Linked DNA regions of Alkalihalophilus pseudofirmus. The protein of the gene in region 2 interacts with the protein of the main gene of each other region in a pairwise test. Links are inferred from orthologs where the notes say so. Each region holds a gene or a part of one and is shown on either strand. Other genes may lie near its edges.

What was found.
Region 1: the proteins of tsaE (region 2) and rlmB interact in binary tests that used the Escherichia coli proteins (3 or more experiments, as listed by UniProt). The link is inferred for Alkalihalophilus pseudofirmus from one-to-one orthologs.

Annotation. Positions count from the first base shown.
Region 1 is NZ_CP117835.1:121,360-125,989, reverse strand. What follows is about bases 1,693-4,630. They hold rlmB (23S rRNA (guanosine(2251)-2'-O)-methyltransferase RlmB), read right to left. Parts: upstream 3,568-4,630; coding sequence 2,818-3,567; downstream 1,693-2,817. Other genes in these bases: cysS (cysteine--tRNA ligase), read right to left, coding at 4,010-4,630; PQ478_RS00605 (Mini-ribonuclease 3), read right to left, coding at 3,601-4,008; PQ478_RS00615 (NYN domain-containing protein), read right to left, coding at 2,304-2,816; sigH (RNA polymerase sporulation sigma factor SigH), read right to left, coding at 1,693-2,221. Outside these bases: rplK (50S ribosomal protein L11), read right to left, coding at 1-25; transcription termination/antitermination protein NusG, read right to left, coding at 185-718; preprotein translocase subunit SecE, read right to left, coding at 794-988; rpmG (50S ribosomal protein L33), read right to left, coding at 1,261-1,410; more of sigH, read right to left, coding at 1,574-1,692. UniProt on the Escherichia coli protein: Specifically methylates the ribose of guanosine 2251 in 23S rRNA.
Region 2 is NZ_CP117835.1:263,201-269,532, reverse strand. Bases 1,661-4,606 are described here. They hold tsaE (tRNA (adenosine(37)-N6)-threonylcarbamoyltransferase complex ATPase subunit type 1 TsaE), read right to left. Parts: upstream 3,395-4,606; coding sequence 2,927-3,394; downstream 1,661-2,926. Other genes in these bases: thiL (thiamine-phosphate kinase), read right to left, coding at 3,404-4,396; tsaB (tRNA (adenosine(37)-N6)-threonylcarbamoyltransferase complex dimerization subunit type 1 TsaB), read right to left, coding at 2,226-2,942; rimI (ribosomal protein S18-alanine N-acetyltransferase), read right to left, coding at 1,769-2,233; tsaD (tRNA (adenosine(37)-N6)-threonylcarbamoyltransferase complex transferase subunit TsaD), read right to left, coding at 1,661-1,779. In the rest of the region: PQ478_RS01520 (MFS transporter), read right to left, coding at 1-521; more of tsaD, read right to left, coding at 763-1,660; PQ478_RS01480 (trans-sulfuration enzyme family protein), read right to left, coding at 4,910-6,064; PQ478_RS01475 (hypothetical protein), read left to right, coding at 6,234-6,332. UniProt on the Escherichia coli protein: Required for the formation of a threonylcarbamoyl group on adenosine at position 37 (t(6)A37) in tRNAs that read codons beginning with adenine.

The DNA.
Region 1 (4,630 bases), 140 kb from region 2 along the record:
CCATTTTAATTACCTTTTTAGCCACGTGACACACCTCCTTAGTCCGTGATGTGGTTATCCGGGTGTCTACACCCTCCCACTCAAAAAACGGATGCAATCATGCACCCGATGGTTCATGTAGTAAAACCATTATCAAACATGAAGATTTTATCACCTTCAGAGATAACTTTCAAGTTTTTTTGAATTAAATCTTTTCAACTTGATCAAATTCAAGCTCTACCGGGGTTTCACGACCGAACATATTTACATGCACTTTAATCTTTTGCTTGTCCAAATAAATTTCTTCAATCGATCCGATAAAGTTAGCAAATGGACCTTCCTTCACCTTAACTGATTCTTTTAATTCAAAATCAAGATCAGCTTTAGGCTCACTTACACCCATTTGTTTCAAGATCGCTTCTGCTTCTTCAGGTAATAACGCTGTAGGTTTTGAACCCGCACCCGAAGAGCCGACAAAGCCAGTTACTCCAGGTGTGTTACGTACAACATACCATGAATCGTCTGTCATGACCATCTCAACAATAACATAACCAGGAAATACCTTTTTTGTCACTTGCTTCGTTTTCCCGTTTTTCACTTCTGTTTCTTCTTCAACAGGAACAAGCACTCGGAAAATTTTGTCAGTCATATCCATTGACTCAACACGTTTTTCCAAGTTTGCTTTTACTTTATTTTCATAGCCTGAATACGTATGAACCACATACCAATTTTTCTCCATGTTTAATAGGACGGTTTTGTCCTTCCCTCCTTCTCTCAACCATACTTAACCAAGACTGAAAGCTATCCAGCTGGTTTATCCGAGCAATAAACGAACAACAGAAGAGATTCCGTAGTCTACAATTGCAAAGAAAACAGTAATAAACGCAACCGTACCAAGAACCACCCAAGTGTAGCGAGTTAATTCTTTACGAGTAGGCCACGATACACGTTTCATCTCAAGTACGACATCTTTAAAAAACTTACCAATGTTCTTTTCGCCGCCAGCCATGGCAGACACCTCCAGCACCAATCAATATAGACAAATAAATGCGTATCTATTCCGAAATTGTTTATGTCAGCACATAAACAAGACCAAACCAACGTCCCATCCATAGGCAAAGCTTGTCTTATTTTAGAGGCTTTACCGTGAAGCAAAACTTTTCACCTTTGTCTTTTTATTTCTATATCCGCTCAAGTTTTTATATATGGTTAATATATCTGCTTAAGTTTCATCCAAGCTAAGGTGTAAAAAAAGCCAAAAAAAGAACCGCTCCATCTGTATTACTTGGTTTCACGATGAAGAGTGTGCTCATTGCACAACTTACAGAACTTCTTCACCTCAATGCGGTTAACGTGAGTTAGTTTATTCTTTTGGGTTGTATAATTTCTTGAATGACAAATCTCACAGGCTAGTATTACTTTATTACGCATCAGGCACCTCCGTACAGCTGTATACACACTCTTTAACTGTAGCATAGCAACTATTAAGTGTCAATTGCTTCTAGTGATACCAACTGATTGGCTGATAGATTCACCACCTGGCATCCTACAAGAAAAAGAACCTGGTTGACATAGAACCAGGCTCTATTGCTCCTTATAGCGTAATACCTTTTAACTCTACATAACGCTCTAGCTTACGCTTTACACGCTGCAGGGCATTATCTATTGATTTTACATGACGGTTCAGATCTTCAGAAATTTCTTGATAGGATCTTCCATCGAGGTAGTGCATTAACACTTGTCGCTCGAGTTCACTTAAGATTTCTCCCATTTTAAGCTCGATATCTTCAAACTCTTCTTGGTTGATTAATAGATCTTCTGGATTGGTTACTCGACTTCCACAGATTACATCCAATAATGTACGGTCTGACTCTTCATCATAAAGCGGCTTATCAAGTGAAACATACGAGTTAAGCGGAATATGCTTTTGTCTCGTAGCTGTCTTGATTGCGGTAATGATTTGACGGGTAATACATAGTTCTGCAAATGCCTTGAATGATGCAAGCTTGTCCCCTTTAAAATCTCGGACAGCTTTATAAAGACCTATCATACCTTCTTGGACAATGTCCTCATGATCTGCTCCTATCAAAAAATACGACCGAGCTTTTGCTCGTACAAAATTCTTGTACTTGTTGATCAGAAACTCAAGAGCACCACTATCCCCCATACGCACTTGTTCCACTAACACATCATCATCAACTTGATCATAACTGAGCTTTGTTACCGTTTCTTGAAGGTCCATGTGCACGACAATCCCCCCGACCTTGGATGTTGTCCAAATTATACGATAATTATATAGCACAGATTTCCAGCCGGTCAACCACTCATCTGCCGCCTCGACGCCATCTTTCAAAAATTTCAATCATTTCTTCATTTAGCGGCAGTTTTGTCGAATCTCGCTTTTTTCGTGTAGTTTCGACACTTTCTTCAATCCCTTTATCTGCCACTTCAAGTTCAATTAATAACTCTCTGGCTGACTTCCTTAATGCACCGCTTCCAAAGATTAGTGATTGCTCTGTAAAGTCAGAAGTAGCTACATGAATTCGTGTATCAATTTGTTTTAGATCAAGCACAAGTCTCTCAATTCGCTCATCTGCAGTTTCATTTTCTTTCGTATAGATCACATCCACACGGTAGTTAAGATACTGCTTCCCAATTCCTGCAACCATATGAGCATCAAAGATGACCTTCACCTCATACCCAGTAAAAGCTTGATACTCAGCCATCCGCTCAACGAGACGATCACGCGCCAGAGCGAGATCACGATCCTTTAATGCTCTCAGCTCCGGCCATGCTCCAATCATGTTGTAACCATCTACAAGGAGAATATCTTTCATTTTACTTGTTTCCTAATGGATGACGTCTTCTATACACTTCATACATCAAAAGGCTCGCTGCAACAGATGCATTAAGAGAGGTAACTTGTCCTACCATTGGAATCTGAATCAGAAAGTCACATTTTTCTTTAATTAAGCGGCTGATTCCTTTCCCCTCGCTTCCAATAACTAACCCAATGGGCATATCAAATGAAGCTTGACGGTAATCAGCACTCCCTTTTGCATCTGTGCCGGCAAACCATAAGCCTCTCTTCTTCAAATCATCCATCGTTCTTGCAATATTAGTTACGCGTACAACCGGGATATACTCAATCGCACCGGTTGAGGCTTTGGCAACTGTCTGCGTGAGGCCTACTGCACGGCGCTTTGGAATAATAATTCCGTGTGCTCCTGCGGCATCAGCTGTCCGCATGATAGAGCCTAAATTATGAGGATCTTCTATTTCATCTAGAATAAGAAAGAAAGGCTCTTCCCCGCGTTTTTCGGCAAGTGCAAACAAATCATCCATCTCTGCATATTCATAGGCAGCAATCGAAGCAACAACCCCTTGGTGATTGGAGCTGTCTACTAGCTGCTCAAGCTTTTTCTTTGGAGCATTTTGGATTAGGACGCCTTGCTCTTTTGCCAGCTGTACAACCTTAGTCATTTGTCCTTTATTGGACCCCTCTGCAATCCAAATTTTATTAATAGCATGTCCTGCGCGAAGAGCCTCAATGACCGGATTTTTCCCTAAAATAAACTCCTGTTTCATACTCTCACGCCTCCTTCCATTTACTTTTATTATTTATTTTTCATCCAATATAGCAACGACCTTTTCCATCACTTGATCTAATCGTGCATTCTCACCTTGTAAATAAAGATAGCCTAGTACAGCCTCAAACCCGGTAGAATAGCGATACGTATTAGCATCAGTATTCTTAGGGATCGAGCCTGACTTTGCATTGCGGCCGCGCTTTAGCACGGCCTCTTCTTCCGTTGTAAAAAATTCTTCATCTAATAATGAGTAAACCACTTTTGCTTGTGCTTTAGCTGATACAAAGCGTGTCGCTTCTACGTGCAGCCGATGCGGCCTTACTTTACCTTGCGCAATAAGATAGTAACGAATATACATATCTAATACCGAGTCGCCCATATAGGCAAGCGCTAATGCATTAAGCTGTGTTAAATCTGTATTCGGTTCTATTAATTTCATCTTAACCTCGTTTCCACCTAACACCTTGCGCAGTGTCTTCAAGCAAAATACCTTGATCCTTCAGCTGATCGCGAATCTCATCTGCACGCTTAAAGTTACGCGACCTGCGAGCTTCATTTCGCTCTTCAATCAAGGCTTCTATTTCTGTATCTAAAAGTTCTGCTTGGGTACGCACTACAATCCCTAGTACATTTGCTAACTCATCAAATAAAGCGATGAATGCATGCAAGACTTCTTTAGATGTTTGTTCTTCACGCAAGTAACGATTCGCCTCTTTAGCAAGGTCAAACATTACCGCAATGCCGTTTGCGCTATTAAAATCATCATCCATTTCCTTAATAAACGTTTCTTTCAGCTGCGAGATTTTCGTTAACCATTCTGCTTTCTCTCCGTAATCAGCCGATTCTCCTAAGCGGTGTTCTAAACTTGAAACAGCTGTGCGAAGACGCTCTAATCCATTCTTAGCTCCATCTAGCAGTTCGTCGCTGAAATTAATCGGGCTGCGATAGTGAGCAGTCAGCATGAAGAAACGTACGACTTCTGCAGAATGCTGTCGAATAATATCATGTGCTAAAACAAAATTACCGAGTGATTTCGACATTTTCTCGTTATTTATATTAAT
Region 2 (6,332 bases):
CCAGCTTCTTTTAGCTTATCCCCAAGGATACCCACACGCGGTTGATAACTAGACTTGTCATTTTTACTTACTAAGCGGTGAAAATGTGGATGACTGAGACTTGATGAGGAAGCCTGGCCAGTTAATTGAATCTCTAAATCTCTTGCTGTCACCTTAAACTCTGTTTGTTCATTGCCTTCATAGCTATTCCAGTCCTGCACCCCGACCGCTCTCCTGCCGCTTCCTATACTGACCATACTGTTTAAATAAGAATAAGGGCCATCTGGTTTAATGTTTAATGCACCGATCGCGGCTTCTTTCCACAGTTCTTTATTCTCTTCTGTCTCCAAAATACGTTTGACATCTTCAAAAGCAAGATCAGGAGCTATAACGATAATTAATGTTTGTTCATTTTTCGCGGATACCGGAATGTGAATAAATAAACAAATAATAAGAATTAACAAACCTACCTTTTGCGCCATAACTACCAGCCTTTTCATATAATTTTCTGACATATCCACATTATTCACAGGTTTATACACAGGTAAAACCCTTATATTATAAGGGTTCATTTAATAATTCACATTTAATCTCTACTTATCCACATTTAAAGTTAATAACAGTTTACCCCTTGCAAAGACGTATCTTTTTTAAGTTATCCACGTTATCCACATAAATGTTAATAAAAGCTGTGGACAAAATAGAGATCGCTTACTTGCCTAAAAAAACCACCTAAAGGTAGCATTTGCACCAATAAGTGGTTTTAAACCTGAAAGTTACTCGTTATTCTCTTTCTAAATCAAGCCCTGGATTTCCATTTAAATCATACGCTGAAAATTTGCCCTGCTTGTATTTGATACTTGCTGCAGCCCCGATCATCGCTGCATTATCTGTGCATAAGTTTAATGGCGGGATAATTAACTCTACTTCTGTATGGTCAAAGGTTCGCTTAAGCTCTGTCCTTAACCCTTTATTCGCTGCAACTCCGCCTGCAAGAAGCACCTGTTTAACATTGTATTTCTCTTGCGCTTTTTTTGTTTTTGTTATTAATACATCTATTACACTTGCTTGAAAACTCGCTGCAAGATCCTGTGTATTAATTTCTTCACCACGCTGCTTCTGGTTGTGCAAGGTGTTAATAACTGCTGATTTTAATCCACTAAAACTAAAATCAAAGCTGTCGGGCTCAAGCCAAGCTCTTGGAAGGTCATAGCTAGGCTCGCCCTCATGTGCAAGCTTGTCAATGTGAGGCCCGCCAGGATATGGCAGACCAATTGTTCTAGCTACCTTGTCATAGGCTTCCCCTACAGCATCATCACGCGTTTCACCTATAATTTCAAATGATCCATCGCTCTCCATATACACAAGCTCCGTATGACCGCCTGAGACCACTAACGTCAGTAACGGAAACTCAAGTTTGTGGATAAGTTGGTTTGCATAAATATGACCAGCAATATGATGAACTCCGATTAACGGCAGGTTATGGGCAAATGCCATTGCTTTAGCCGCATTCACTCCAATTAACAGCGCTCCCACAAGACCCGGTCCTTCCGTTACAGCAATAGCAGAAAGGTCTTTAAAAGTCACTTCTGCCTCACTCATTGCTTCTTCAATAATGAGGGTAATTTGTTCAACATGGTGCCTAGATGCAATTTCCGGCACTACCCCGCCAAACCGTTTATGACTCTCAATTTGTGAGGAGACAATGTTGCTCAGGATCTCTTTCCCATCCTTAATTACCGCAGCAGACGTCTCATCACAGCTGGTTTCAATTGCTAATATCAATTCTTTATTCTCCATTTAAGTTCACCCACATTACCATTGCGTCTTCTTGGTTATCCGTGTAGTAATTTTTACGGATTCCACCCTCTTTAAAACCTAGCTTTTTATAAAGGCCTTGTGCAACGACATTACTCACTCTTACCTCAAGTGACATATGCACAGCCCCAAGCTCTCTAGCATGATTCATCGCATAAGAAAGAAGCTGTTCTCCAAACTTTTGTCCGCGCATAGAAGAATGTACCGCTATATTTGTAATTTGAGCATCTTCTCCTATCACCCAAAGACCACAATAGCCCGCAATATAGCCTTCTTTTTCACATACAAAGTAATGAGCATACTTATTCACGTGTAATTCATTAATAAAAATGGATGGCTTCCAAGGTGTAGGAAAAGAATTCTTTTCTACTTCATAGACCCCTTCAATGTCATCGATTGTCATTAAACGAATGATACTTTTCGCTTGCTCAATCATTGGACTCACACGCCTTCTTCTGCTCGCTTTGCCATTTGGCTTCAGCTTCTGCAAGACGGAGATAACGAGGTACAAACGTATGAATAGACGCGACTGCTTCTTTCTCTTCCCCAAGTGCAGCTAACTCCCCGCCCCGAGGCAGAGTCATTTGAGCAGGAGCAAAGACCGCTTTATCACCCAGGGCTGATTGAATGTCTTCCTGATGCAGTTCAACGTCTTGTCCTACAAACAAAATAAGCCCCTCTATCTCTTTTAACTCTTCTAACCATTCATTTAACATCCTTAATCGATCTTCTTTCTGAACGGTCATTTTATGCTGCTCGCCTCTATAAAGAGCTGTAAATACTTGTCCTCGTCTGGCATCTACAATAGGAACCGTATACCCTTCAAAGAAACGACCATTTTGTACCATTAATTCTAGACTCGAGACGCCGACGAGCGGTATATTTAAAGACCATGCTAAGGTCTTGGCTGTCGTCACTGCTATACGTACACCTGTATAAGAGCCAGGTCCATCAGCTACAACAACCTTTGTTAGCTGCTCTGGTGTAATTCCCGTATCTCTCATTAGTTGCCCAATGGCAGGCATTAAACGCAGCGAATGATTCTTTTTAATATTAGTCGTCATCTCACCCAGCACTTTAGAGTCTTCTGTGACTGCAACAGTCAGTACATATGAGGACGTATCGATTGCTAATGTGTAGCCCATGTCGCTAACTCCTTACTTAGTTGTTCATAACGGATTCCACTTGCAAAAAATGATAATTCACGAGTCGTATCACCGGCATGAGTAATCACAATGTCTAAACGATCATTTGGAAGCTGTTCTCGGATGATGCTTGCCCATTCAATCACAGACACACCTTCACCTTCAAAATACTCTTCCAACCCAAGTTCTTCCGCGCCCTCATCTAAACGATAGACATCCATATGATAGAGCGGAATTCTTCCTTTATATTCTTTAATAATCGTAAAGGTTGGGCTGCTAACTACCCGTGTAACTCCTAACCCTTTTGCTAACCCTTTAGTAAAGCTGGTTTTACCTGCACCTAGATCACCTTCAAGCGTAAGTACATCACCAGCTTGTACAAGCTCTCCTACTCGCTCAGCTAGCTGCGCCGTTTCTTCGGGAGAGGTTGTTTTGATTGTCCATTTATCCATTGAAATCACCTATTTTGAAAAATGATTGTATCCCTTTTTTGAAAGCAAGATTTTTTCATTTTCTTTTTGTAAATATACTGCTGGCTGATTATCTATAACTTCACCTATTAGATGTAATGAGATCCCTTGCCTTTTACATTCTGCTTGTATTAAAGGAAAGGTTTCCTTAGAAGCTGTTCCAATCAGCTGAAAATCTTCTCCGCCATATAAAGCGGCATCGAGCTGCTGGTCTAACTCATTTGCTGACATAGCTGGATGAAGCGGTAATTTTTCTTCATATAATAATAAAGTGACCTGGCTGGCTTCAGCAATTTCGTTAGCTTCACTTGCTAGCCCATCACTCACATCATTTAATGAGATTCTCTCATTTGACTGGGCAAAAATTCGCCCTGCCCTCACTTGTGGAACCGGCTCTTGATGAGCTTTGATCAATTCTTGTTCATGATCGAAGTAAGAAGCTTCATTTCCTTTTTCAAGTAATAGTGATAAACCTGCTGCCGAACCACCTACGTATCCTGTGACGAAAACATTATCCCCCACTTCAGCACTAGAACGAAGGAGGCTTCGATTCTTTTCAACTCTCCCAATGACAGTAACAGTAATTACTAGAGATTCTTGAATCGATACAGTATCTCCGCCTATCAAATCAACTTTAAATTGATCGGCCAAATCTTTCATCCCATGATAAACAGCTTCTAACTGCTCTTCACTCCAGCTCTTTGGGATAGCAATAGAAACCAGATAATAGTGAGGGACCGCTCCCATAGCTGCTAAATCACTTAGATTGACCGCTAACGCTTTTTTTCCAATCTGGTAAGGTGTCAGGGTGTCCTTCCTAAAATGAATCCCTTCTACCATAGTATCCACACATATGACCTCATCAAACAGATCCGTCCCGCTGTAAACAGCAGCGTCATCGCCGATCGCTACTTTTAAGGAAGATTGATGAGTATGACGGGGAGTAATCTTTGATATAAATGAAAACTCATCTTTCACATTCATGCCCCCTTCTGATGTACATCATCCTGCAAAAAACCTTAGGATAGATGTTCCTAAGGGTATCTGTATTAGTTTAGCTGATCTTATAAGTGATGTGCAAGCTATAATCAAAGTATGACGAGAACATAGAAAAAACCGGAACAAATATGTTCCGGTTTCTCCAGGTATTGCGGGAGGAGGATTTGAACCTCCGACCTTCGGGTTATGAGCCCGACGAGCTACCAGACTGCTCCATCCCGCGACGCTATACTATTATTATAGACAACTTTTCAATTCTTAAACATAAAAATTGTTAGCCTGGCAACGTCCTACTCTCACAGGGGGAAGCCCCCAACTACCATCGGCGCAAAAGAGCTTAACGACCGTGTTCGGCATGGGAACGGGTGTGACCTCTTTGCTATCGCCACCAGACTATGTTGTCTCTAAGACATATATAAATATACCATGTGTTCTAAAACATTGCAAGCATTAATTCAAAATTCTTTTTAAGAAAATAAAAACTCAAATCAAAAACCGTTAAAGGTTCTTGATTTGAGCTTGTTTAATGGCATGCTGAAAAGCTTCTATTATATCTGTTTCATCCTCAATCCCCACAGAGATCCGCACCAGCTGCTTTCCGATCCCAAGCTCTGATCTCAATTCATCCGGGATCGTACGATGAGAAGTACGTAACGGGTAAGACACTGTTGTTTCTACTCCAGCAAGCGTAGGAGCAATTTTAACCCAGCTTAAGTTCTTAAAAAACTCTTCAACATCTACTTCTTCTGCTAAATCAATGCTTACCATAGCACCGTTCCCTTTAGCAGAAACATCGGTCGGATAATAAACTTTGCTTACTCCTGCACTTTTATTAAATGACTTTGCAAGGTTTGCAGCATTTTCGCATTGTCTTTGCATTCTTAAGCTTAATGTTTTTAAGCCCCTGCATCCAAGCCACGCTTCAAAAGGTGTTAGATTGCAGCCAAGTGTCACAATTTTTGATTTTGCTTTCTGGATAAGCACAGCAGTCCCAACTAACACTCCAGCGTTGACATCACTGTGTCCGCCAATATATTTAGTAGCACTATGTACGATTAAATCTGCACCAATTTTAGCTGGCTGCAGTAAATAAGGCGTTGCAAATGTATTATCAATCATTGAATAGATCGTATATTTTTTCGCAAGACTGATTACACCCTCGAGATCTTCTACCCGTAGCAAAGGGTTAGTGATCGATTCTGTATAAATCAGCACTGTACGGTCTGTGATCGCCTTCTCTACTGTCTCTAAGTCTCCAAATGAGACAAAGCTCACATCAATCCCCATATTGGGAAGCTCTTGTTCAAACAATTGATACGTCCCGCCATATAAATCTTCTGAAGCAAGGACATGATCGCCCTCTTTCGCCACTGCTAGCACTCCAGCTAGAATAGCCGACATACCTGAAGACGTAGCAACCCCGTCTTCTGCTCCTTCTAATAAAGCGATGCCTACTCCTAAGTCATCTGTATTCGGATTACTGTATCTTGAATATAAATAACTCTTTTCTCCTTCATAAAAGCTTTCCATATCATCAAGGTCTGAAAAGGTAAAGGCCGTTGTTTGATATATTGGTTTTGCTTTGCTCACATGATAAGCTGATTCTTTCTTTTGAAAATGAACCGCTTGAGTATTAAATCGCTTCTCACGCATACACTCCAACTCCTTGTGTTCTCTTTCTATCATCTAAATAATAGTCTTATTGTTTACTTTAACACATTATCGTAACAAATACCTTTAAATTGTTGGAATAATTCGATATCAGATTAGCGATATACTTAGAAACTGAATGGAGTGCGGGATTCTGGAGGAGTGATTTCAGATGTTGATTGGGGACCTGATTGGAGTGATTGCGTCAGTAGCACTCATTATTGCGTCGATTGCCTGGTTAATTGTATCCTTCTGTCTTGTAAATGGGTTG